DNA from 3 places in the Litoribacterium kuwaitense genome. Region 3 is predicted to be linked to each of the others. Evidence: predicted binding sites of a transcription regulator. Region 3 holds the regulator's gene; each other region holds the start of a gene.
What was found. The regulator LexA, encoded in region 3, represses DNA repair genes until DNA is damaged. The targets are predictions, from matches to a motif close to CGAACATATGTTCG.

Region 1: ruvA (Holliday junction branch migration protein RuvA) is a predicted target of LexA. The motif match lies at 1,694-1,707, and genes of this name have one in related genera.
Region 2: G4V62_RS12490 (ImmA/IrrE family metallo-endopeptidase) is a predicted target of LexA. The motif match lies at 1,712-1,725, and genes of this name have one in related genera.

Annotation. Positions count from the first base shown of each region.
Region 1 is NZ_JAALFC010000001.1:648-3,931, reverse strand. Features, by position in the region: gene G4V62_RS00030 (DUF2905 domain-containing protein) at 1-52, opposite strand, end outside; gene ruvB (Holliday junction branch migration DNA helicase RuvB) at 45-1,055, opposite strand; gene ruvA (Holliday junction branch migration protein RuvA) at 1,061-1,672, opposite strand; gene G4V62_RS00015 (YebC/PmpR family DNA-binding transcriptional regulator) at 1,802-2,545, opposite strand; gene G4V62_RS00010 (aminoglycoside phosphotransferase family protein) at 2,612-3,284, opposite strand, start outside.
Region 2 is NZ_JAALFC010000025.1:2,379-5,662, forward strand. Features, by position in the region: gene G4V62_RS12485 (sulfatase family protein) at 1-1,134, shown strand, start outside; gene G4V62_RS12490 (ImmA/IrrE family metallo-endopeptidase) at 1,201-1,686, opposite strand; gene G4V62_RS12495 (helix-turn-helix domain-containing protein) at 1,792-2,208, opposite strand; gene G4V62_RS12500 (XtrA/YqaO family protein) at 2,738-2,932, shown strand; gene G4V62_RS12505 (hypothetical protein) at 3,032-3,169, shown strand; gene G4V62_RS12510 (YqzN/YkzM domain-containing protein) at 3,252-3,284, shown strand, end outside.
Region 3 is NZ_JAALFC010000003.1:89,833-93,116, forward strand. Features, by position in the region: gene G4V62_RS03410 (DUF896 domain-containing protein) at 1-22, opposite strand, end outside; gene G4V62_RS03415 (YneB family resolvase-like protein) at 72-734, opposite strand; gene yneA (cell division suppressor protein YneA) at 731-1,048, opposite strand; gene lexA (transcriptional repressor LexA) at 1,259-1,879, shown strand; gene G4V62_RS03430 (hypothetical protein) at 2,221-2,415, shown strand; gene G4V62_RS03435 (LamG-like jellyroll fold domain-containing protein) at 2,482-3,284, opposite strand, start outside.

The sequences.
Region 1 (3,284 bases), on a different contig from region 3:
TCACAATAAGAACAACGCCGGCAATGATAAGCCACTTGGAGATATCAGTCATCGGTCGGGGCCTCCAACTTAAAATATTCGTAGGCTGCTCGGGTCACCATTCTTCCTCGCGGCGTACGCTGTAAAAATCCAATCTGCATTAAATACGGCTCATACATCTCTTCAATGGTCGGAGACTCTTCTCCAATGGCTGCCGCAATCGTATCTAAGCCGACCGGACCACCTTGAAACTGCTCAATCATCCCAAACAACAGCCGTCGATCAACACCGTCTAACCCACGATCGTCTATTTGTAATGCCTCTAGAGCTCTGTTAGCAATGAGTGGGTTAATATGTCCGTTTCCAATCACTTGAGCAAAATCACGAATCCTTTTCACAAGTCGGTTTGTGATACGCGGTGTCCCACGGGAGCGACAAGCGATATGTACAGCCGCTTCTTCATCCATCGTGACACCAAATAAATCAGCTGTTCGCTTAGCAATCAGTGTTAATTCAGCGACTGTGTAAAACTCTAAACGTTCCGTTACCCCAAACCGGTCACGCAAAGGTGCTGACAAGCTCCCAGCTCTTGTCGTCGCACCGACTAAAGTAAACGGCGGCAAGTCTAGACGAACTGAGCGTGCTGACTCTTCTTTGCCAATCACAATATCAAGACAAAAATCTTCCATTGCTGGATAAAGCACTTCCTCAACGGCTCGTGGCAAACGGTGAATTTCATCGATAAACAAAACGTCTCCCGGTTCAAGCGCTGATAAAACAGCGGCTAAGTCGCCAGATTTTTCAAGAGCGGGTCCAGAGGTTGTTCGCAGCTGTACTCCCATTTCATTTGCAATCACAGCAGCTAACGTCGTTTTCCCTAAGCCAGGAGGTCCATATAATAGGACATGATCTAGCGCTTCCTCCCGTAGCTTTGCGGCATGAATATATATGGACAGGTTCTTTTTAATCGCTTCCTGTCCAATGTATTGCCCGAGGGATTGCGGTCGCAGTGTCTGTTCTTCCTCTGTTTCATCAGACAGTTTTTCCTGCTGAAGAATACGTTCTTCCTCATTCACGCTGATCACCTCCGTTTCCCTTCAAGCATTAATCTTAGTGCTTTTTTAACATATTCCTCCGCTGTCAGTGTCTCTTTTTGTAAGGAAGGCTTCAGTTTTTCAACTTCTCGCACTGAATAACCTAAAGCATAAAGCGCTTCTAACGCCTCTTCCAATTCTTTTTCTTTTGATTCTGCAAACGCAGCTTCAATATGTGTACCCTCAGTGTCCCCACAAAATTCGTCAACTTTGCCTTTTAAGTCTAAAATCATTTGTCGTGCTGTTTTTTTTCCAATGCCAGGAAACTTTGTCAGCATCGTTTCGTTTTCTTGCTCAATCGCTCTGGCAATATCTCGTGGACTGCCAGAAGCAACAATGGCAAGCCCACCTTTAGGTCCGATACCGGATACATTTAAAAGAAGCTGAAACAATGACCGCTCCTCACGTGACGTAAAACCATACAGGAGATTAGCATCCTCCCGGACGTAATGATGTGTATAGATCGTCGTGTCCTGGCCCTGCTTATGTTCAAATTGGAGTGGGTGTGGTGCATAAAATTGATACCCTATCCCCTGTACTTCAATCGTTACATATTGTGGACAGACAAAAGTGATTGTCCCTTTAAAATAATCATACATGATTTAACATCCCTTCACTGCCGAACATATATTCATATGATACCAAATTTATAATCGTTTTACGACGAGGGAGCAGTGAATCACGTTCAATAAGAAAACCTCAAAGGACATGCCTAAGAGGTTTGAGCATTAGAGATTTTGCAAAACGTCATCATCCGCATCTACGTTTGTATAAACAGCCTGCACATCATCATCGTCTTCGAGTTGGTCAATTAAAGCCATCACCTTTGTTGCGGTTTCTCCATCAACGTGTGCCGTCGTTTCAGGAATAAAGGTGACTTCCGCCAACGTTGGTGTGACCGTTTCCTTGACAACCGCTAATGCATCAGAAAAATCTTCTGGACTCGTATAAAGAACGTATTCATCCTCAGCCTTCTCATAGTCCTCTGCTCCAGCTTCTACAGCTTGAAGCATAAAATCTTCTTCATCTGTCACTTGCTCTACCGGTATATGAATGATTCCTTTGCGCGTAAACATAAACGATACACAACCGTTTTCACCAAGATTGCCTTGATTTTTTGTAAACGCATGTCGAACAGCAGCAGCAGTACGGTTTTTATTATCCGTCAAAACACGGACCATAACAGCTACGCCTCCTGCACCATAGCCCTCATATGTGAACTCCTCATAGTGTGCACCGTCTACGTCACCGGATGCTTTTTTAATCGCCCGCTCGATATTATCATTTGGCATGTTTTGGTTCCTAGCTTTATCTACAATGTTACGCAAAGATGAATTTGTCGCTAAGTCCGATCCGCCTTCCTTTGCTGCAACGTAAATCTCTTTTGCAAGCTTCATAAACAGCTTGCCTCGCTTTGCATCCTGTGCATTTTTACGGTGTTGGATGTTTTTCCATTTTGAATGTCCTGCCATTTGAAACAACCCTTTCTCATACCATTGATTCTCTTTTACTATATCACAGGCGACGCCATCCACCAATCAACCAAGTGTCTTCCGCACATCAGCAATAAATCGCAGCCTTTTTTCAAAAGAATGCATTTTTAAAAACCATTGTATCGAACGGTGCGACTTCTTTTGTTGAGATACATGCCAATCTCGATACACGTCAGAAGGATACAAAAGGCCGGCTAAAAACCATGACTGGTCCATGTAAGGGGCAAAGTAAGGTTCTTCCGCGAGTGCGGCAAAAGACCAGTCGAGCCAAGGGAGAAATCTCGTGGCCAGCTGAAGCCAATCATAACCGACTGGTCCAGTAGACGCCAAGTCAAAGTCAATGAGGTAATATTGATTTTCAGATATAATAATAAAATTATGACTCGCTGTATCACGATGAATCCACTGCTTTTGCCGCACCGCTTTTTTCTCCATCTCTCGTAACGGCTCTTTTTGTAACCTGTCTAATGCTTCATCACCCGCTTTTAATAGCGCCTTCGTCGTATGCCCTCCTAAAGCTTCATTAAATTGACTTAAACTATGAGACTTCGTAAAACGATCAAAACGTCGCTCCCAATGTGAAAGCAACGCATATGCCGGTAAATCCAAAGATTGAATCTGTCGTGCCTCTTTATGAAACCGATGCAATAATTCACTAACCCCTTGACGATCCTTACTTGAGCGAAAGTGAACCTCTCTTCTTTTTTGCAACTGCTCC
Region 2 (3,284 bases), on a different contig from region 3:
CTAAAATCGTATGGATATCGGACTGCTTGTATTGGCAAGTGGCATCTTGGTTTAGGATGGGCGAAGGATCAACATGCTCCTCACGGTGTAGACTACACCCTGCCAATTCAAGATGGTCCAATAGACCATGGCTTCGACTACTTTTATGGCATTTCGGCATCCCTTGACATGCCACCTTATTGTTTTATCGAAAATGACCGAACGGTGGGTATTCCTTCTGTGCCTAAAGATCCAGTCGATTTTAGCCAAGAAGGTCGTGATGGCTTTATGGTTCCTGGTTGGAAGGACGAAGATGTGAATTCCACCTTGACGGAAAAGGCTCTCGATTTTATTAAGCAGCATGATACAGAAAAAGAAGATCCGTTTTTCTTATATTTATCGCTGACCGGGCCTCATACCCCTTGGTTGCCGAAAACAGAATTTCACGATCAAAGTGGCGTCGGTCCAAGAGGAGATTTAATTCTTGAAATTGATGATACGGTCGGGCAGATTTTATCATTACTTGAAGAAAAAAACATGAGAGAAAATACGATGGTCATCTTTACGAGTGATAATGGTCCCGATCCATGTCGTGAGGAAATGACGTCTTATGGCCATATGTCAACAGCACAGTGGCGGGGGCAGAAAGCAGATATTTGGGAAGGTGGACATCGTGTTCCATTTATCGTGAGCTGGCCTGTCCGTGTACCTGAAGGGACTGTTAGCCATTCCCTTCTGTCACTCAGTGACTTAATGGCTACATGTGCTGCAATCGTTGATGGAACATTGCCGCAAGATGCTGGCGAGGATAGCATGAGCCAACTTTCAGAAATGACAGGACAGACGTCTGCTGAACCATTACGTGAGTCAATCATTCTTCATTCTTTTGAAGGGATGCTGTCTTTAAGAAAAGGGGATTGGAAATATATCCGGGGTGCTGGCGGAGGCGGGTTCGATTTACGTGACAGAAGTCGAATTGGTATACCACACACGGACGATCGTGTGGTAAAGCCCGATGATCCTCAAGAGCAGCTTTATCAATTAGTCAATGATGAGGAGGAGCGAGTAAACAAAATACACGATGCTCCTGAAAAATTGCTGGCCTTAAGTCAGGAATTGGATGAGCTCATTGCGGCTGGACGGACAAGACCATGAAGCCATGCATAAAGTTGCTAGTTAGAGGTACCGGGGAAGGACATGACCGGTACCCTTTTTCCAATGTCAACAGAAATATTGCTGATTTGCCGGATCGGCAATTAATTTCTGTTCATAATGCGCTAGGCGCTTTGCTGCAAATCCGGGTGTCACGTTAAACGTTTTGGCAACAATTGCAATGGCTTCATCTAAAGAATAAGGCAAACGTACCTCCCGTAGCATAAAGGTCGGTACACAAAAATGAAAGGCAAATCGGTTCGCATCAAGCTCTTGATAATCGACCCAAGACTTCGGCATGACCATTTGATTCCCCGCGTGCCTCAAAGCATGACCAAGCTCATGACCGAGCTTTTCCCAACGATCCGCTTCACTTAACCGAGAATCGATCCAAATTGTGTTAAAGTAAAACGCCGAATCGTGCGGCTCAAAAACGAGGCGAAGCCCTAAAATATAAGCAATCATTCGTGCATCCAGCTGATCTGGTGTCTTAATATTCATCTCATCGTAAAGTGCCTTTACAAAATCTTCTAAGTGACTTGTCGTATAGTACAAGAAAACACCTCATTATTCAAAAAAGCGATCATATGTTCGGTTTATGAGTGAAAAGAAAAGACCTGCTACGGTCTCTCACTTGAGATATATGATATATCTGTATTTTTAAATTACTATAAACCATTTACTGAAGATTGTCACGGAAAATGAATACAATACTGTTGTTTTTTTACTCTTTTTGCTGCTCTTCTTCTTCAATCGCCTTCCATATTCTAGCGAGCCTTTTAATTTTCTCTTCTGGCGCTTGATAAAGGTCATCAAAAAAGCATCGACTTTCGGATCGAGAAATTCACGCCACATCTTGTCCGGGTGCCGTACTTTGTCATCCCCCGTAACAATATAGTCAATGGTTGTTTCATAAAGATCAGCCATTTTGCGCAGTGTTTCATAGTCTGGCTGACGAGCGCCTGATTCGTATCGAGACAATTGAACATTCGTAATTTCCAGCTTGTGGGCGGCTTCCTTCTGGTTCACATCGGTTTTTTCGCGCAATGCCTTTAAACGGCGAGCCATATCAGACATGAAACGTTCCTTCTTTCCTAATATATAGTAATCTTATTATAACATAATTTCCGTATTGGCAAAATAATATTACCGATATGGCAAAAAATGTTGATACTTCCAAAATGGTAATGTAGTATAGGGTTATAGTTACCGATATGGTAATATTTTTACTAAGAGAGAGCGAATTCTATTGACATTCGTATGAAAAGGGCACTTGTAATTTCCGTATCGACAATCATTAAATTGCCAGTTTGGAAAGAGAGTCTGTAACTTATGGCTAGCGACGAGGCGTTTTTATTCACTGAACGATCAGTTGGTGTTCTTAGGAATCCCGCACTTCACTCAGGTCATAAGGTCGATACACGATGACAAAAGGAAAAAGAGAGTTACATTGAGCGGGTTATGCGTTTTGGAAGCAGAACACCCGTGGGAAGTGAGCATTTGCGTCCACGGACGTCGATGAATTGAAAAATGGTAGGAATCAGATGGGTGTTACAGACGTAGTAAGGAGAGGTTTGTGCAAAACGAGGAGGGAAGCGAATTGAGGGTGAAGCCATTGACTGTACGCGAGTCAAGTAGATTGATCGATTTAAACGATCGAGAGCAGGACAAGCCGTTCATTATTGTCGCAAGTCATGGAAGTATGAAGTACGCCGAGCTTCCACACCATGGGGAAACGAAGGTGATCACTCATCAAGGGCAAGTGAAACGCATTAGATTTGATGAAGGGGAAGAATTTTAAACTATATATTACGTTCTACCAGCCCACTGGAGGACACTGAACGACTGCGGAAGCGATCCGTCGTCTGTCAGTGTCCTTTTATGATGAAAGGAGAAGACGATGGAAAAGAAACCGACGAAGAAAAAAGCAGAAAAACTGACGGAGCAAGAAGTGAAAGAGCTGATGGGCGTCGATCGACAGATTTATATGAGACGAGGAAGTGCGATCGTACGAAAGGGAGGAAGGACGCATGAGTGAACAGTTGATTATTCCTTTCACGTAGCACGACCGAAACCAAATGCTGACAAGATGCAAAAGCTTAATCAGGAGGGATTCATTGATGAGTAAACGAAAAACGACAGCTGCGACGTTT
Region 3 (3,284 bases):
TTAATTTTTGTTGAGAGAGCATTTTATCACCTCTGTCCAGATGATACACGCCTGCTTCACTTTTAGCAAATTCATTGCTTTTTTCTGATTAACTCTTCTTCATATTGACGATATCTACGGTTCACAGTTGCTTTAGAAATATCATAACCCATGCCCCGCATCGTCGCCGCAATATCACGAAAAGTCAGCCCGTTTTTTTTGAGTCGGATAATTTCTTCTAATGGAACGTCCTTCTTTTTCCTTCCAGGAGAGTGGTTTGCATTTGGCTCACTAAAATTGGTTTGAGGCGTAAAGCCGCGAGCAACAGCACGTTTCATCCCTCTTGAAATTTTGGAATTATGTAACTTTCTTTGGTATTCCTCGACGACTGATAGAATACCTAACACCATATCATCCGCATCTGAAAGTTCAAGCTCGCCATCGTTTTCAAGCGTATAAATTGGCTTTTTCATCTTTCTAAGCGAATGAACAATTGCCATTTTAGCATGACCTCTTCCTAGCCTCGTATCATCAGTAATCAGCAGACCATCAACTTCACCCGTCTGCAACATATCGAGACAATCGAATAGACCTTCTCGATTGACTTCATATCCACTCGCCTGTTCTTTAAAGACATGGATAATAGTCCATCCTTTACTCTCTGCTGCACGTCTTAATTCTTCTTCTTGTCGGTCAAGGCTTGTTTCTTGGCTTTTCTTTTCTGTACTTACTCGGCAATATAAGACTAAATTCATTCATTTGCACCACCATCGTAGACGAAATGAGCATACGTTTGCTCTTCAAGCTTATCTGCCTGAACAGGAATAATAATCTCTTGACTTGACTGCATCGGTTCTTGATTTAACGCATTTTTCTCATTGACCCAAACGAGAAATTCTTCTTTTGAAAGCTGATGAGCATGCGCATATCGTTCTGCAAGCTCTGATATTTGTTCCCCTTTTTCTACTTGAACAGTTGCGTAGGATGGGGTCATCATATATTTTAGACCAATACATAGAACAATGACGGCTGCTAGACTAAAGTAATAAGATATACCAATGGTTTTCATATCGTATCTCCTCCATCGAATGTTTGTTCGTTATTATTCTTACATACGAACAAATGTTTTGTCAATAAAATTCGAACTTATGTTTGTGTTTCTAGTTTTTGTTTGCTATAATTTGACTAGAATCACTTCTGAGATAAATCTATGAAAGCAGTTTATATTCTATGCCTAAAAAAGAAACGTGATCATACACTGTTTGAAAGAGAGGATTTTATGAAAAAACTTTCAAAAAGACAGCAAGCAATCCTTGATTTTATTAAGGAAAATGTACAAACCAAAGGGTATCCGCCTTCTGTAAGAGAAATTGGCGAGGCAGTTGGCTTAGCTTCAAGTTCGACGGTTCATGGACATTTAGCACGCTTAGAGGAAAAAGGAATGATTCGCCGCGATCCAACGAAACCGCGCGCAATTGAAGTTTTGAACTTGGAGACTGATGACGCACCACAAGCACCAGCAATCTCAATTCCAGTCATCGGAAAAGTCACCGCTGGACAGCCAATTACTGCAATTGAAAACATTGAGGAGTATTTACCGCTACCTGAAAGGCTTCTCCCAACAGATGAATCGGTGTTTATTTTAGTAATTGAAGGAGAAAGTATGATTGAAGCCGGTATTTATGACGGAGATTATGTCGTCGTGAAGCAACAACATACTGCGCAAAACGGTGATATTGTTGTTGCGATGACAGAAGAGGACGAAGCTACTGTTAAACGTTTTTATAAAGAAAAGGACTATATTCGACTCCAGCCTGAGAATGCTACTATGGAGCCTATCCTTTTACACGATGTCAGCATTCTCGGAAAAGTCATTGGGTTATACCGTACATTTCATTAAAATTGATCGGGAAACTCACAAGCAGTTTCCCGATTATTTTAAACGTCATTCAAACAGAGCCTTAACTTCACTTCCACAAATCTAAGAGCTTACCGATTTCCTTTCTAATTAACAAGCGATGATTCATTTAAAGCGATCCAATATTGTCTCCTATGAAATTCTCTTTAAACGCCTCATGAAATACCACTCTATTTTGTCCAAGCAAATTCACTTTTCTTCCATTCCCCCATTCGGTCTGTCCGCAATCTAACCACAATTCGTTTTCATCATAGAGGTATTTCCCTTTGTTATAGCGCATATATTGAGCTAAATAAGCGCTTTTAGATTGGGAGGTTATATTTATGCAACACGAATCTAAAAAACCAGTCACACAAGCTGAAAGAGATCACGCTTGGCAAGTGAAAAATCGTGAACGAGCTAATTATTTACATCGCAGGCTTACTGCACGACACTTTTTAATGAACGATGCAACATTAAGCGATTTAAATGAGCTTAAGGGCCTTCTGAAAAAACGCGAGCTCAAATTTAAAAAATAGACAGCTGAAATAAGGCTCTGCATGTATTTGCAGAGCCTTCAGCGATGATTATAAGACAAACGTTCGTTATTTACCTAAACCTTTCCCTTCTTCAAACAGCCCTTCAGGCACTTTAGCTTCCCATGCTTCTGGCGCATCTAAACGTAATGCTTTAGCGACAACCGCCGCAGTGTCTTTCACATCAACATGATCTGTAATTACGGTCCCTGGCTCGATGCTTTTTCCTTTTGCAGCCCAAAAGATTGTTGTATCTTTCGGATCTAAAGTGCCATGTGTGTATCCATGCCCACCGTGATCCGTTGACATGACAATTAAGCTATCTTCCATCAGCCCAGCATCTTCAATCGCATCTAAAATCTTTCCTACATTCTCGTCTGTTTTTTCATATTGCTTATAGTACTTTTCACTTTCGTACTGGTTTGCATGACCGACATAATCTAGATCACTCAACTGGATGAACATGAGCGGTGTTTCTTCGCCTTTTGTCTTAATATATTCCACAATGCGTTCGGTAATGACATCATCACCCGCTGTATCAAAATACGTCTCAGCAGACCGCTCGATTAGTCCGTGATAGATCGGGTTCCAATCCATCATCGCTGCTGTGTTCGCAGCAGGACGTTCTTGTTTTAAGAGCTTTAAAAATGACGGGTGAGATACATTTTCCGCAAACGGATCACCTAATGTGCCATTGTGTTCTTGATGTATGTCATATCCTACTCCATGTAGCATCGCGCCCCAGGCTGGTGCACTGGATGAGTTATCTTCTGTTTTTGCTTCATAAGTATAAGCGCCGTCAGCGAAAAATTGTTTGAGTCGAGGTGCGTTCGCATTCTTTACAAAGTTTCCAGCACCATCTAATCCAATGA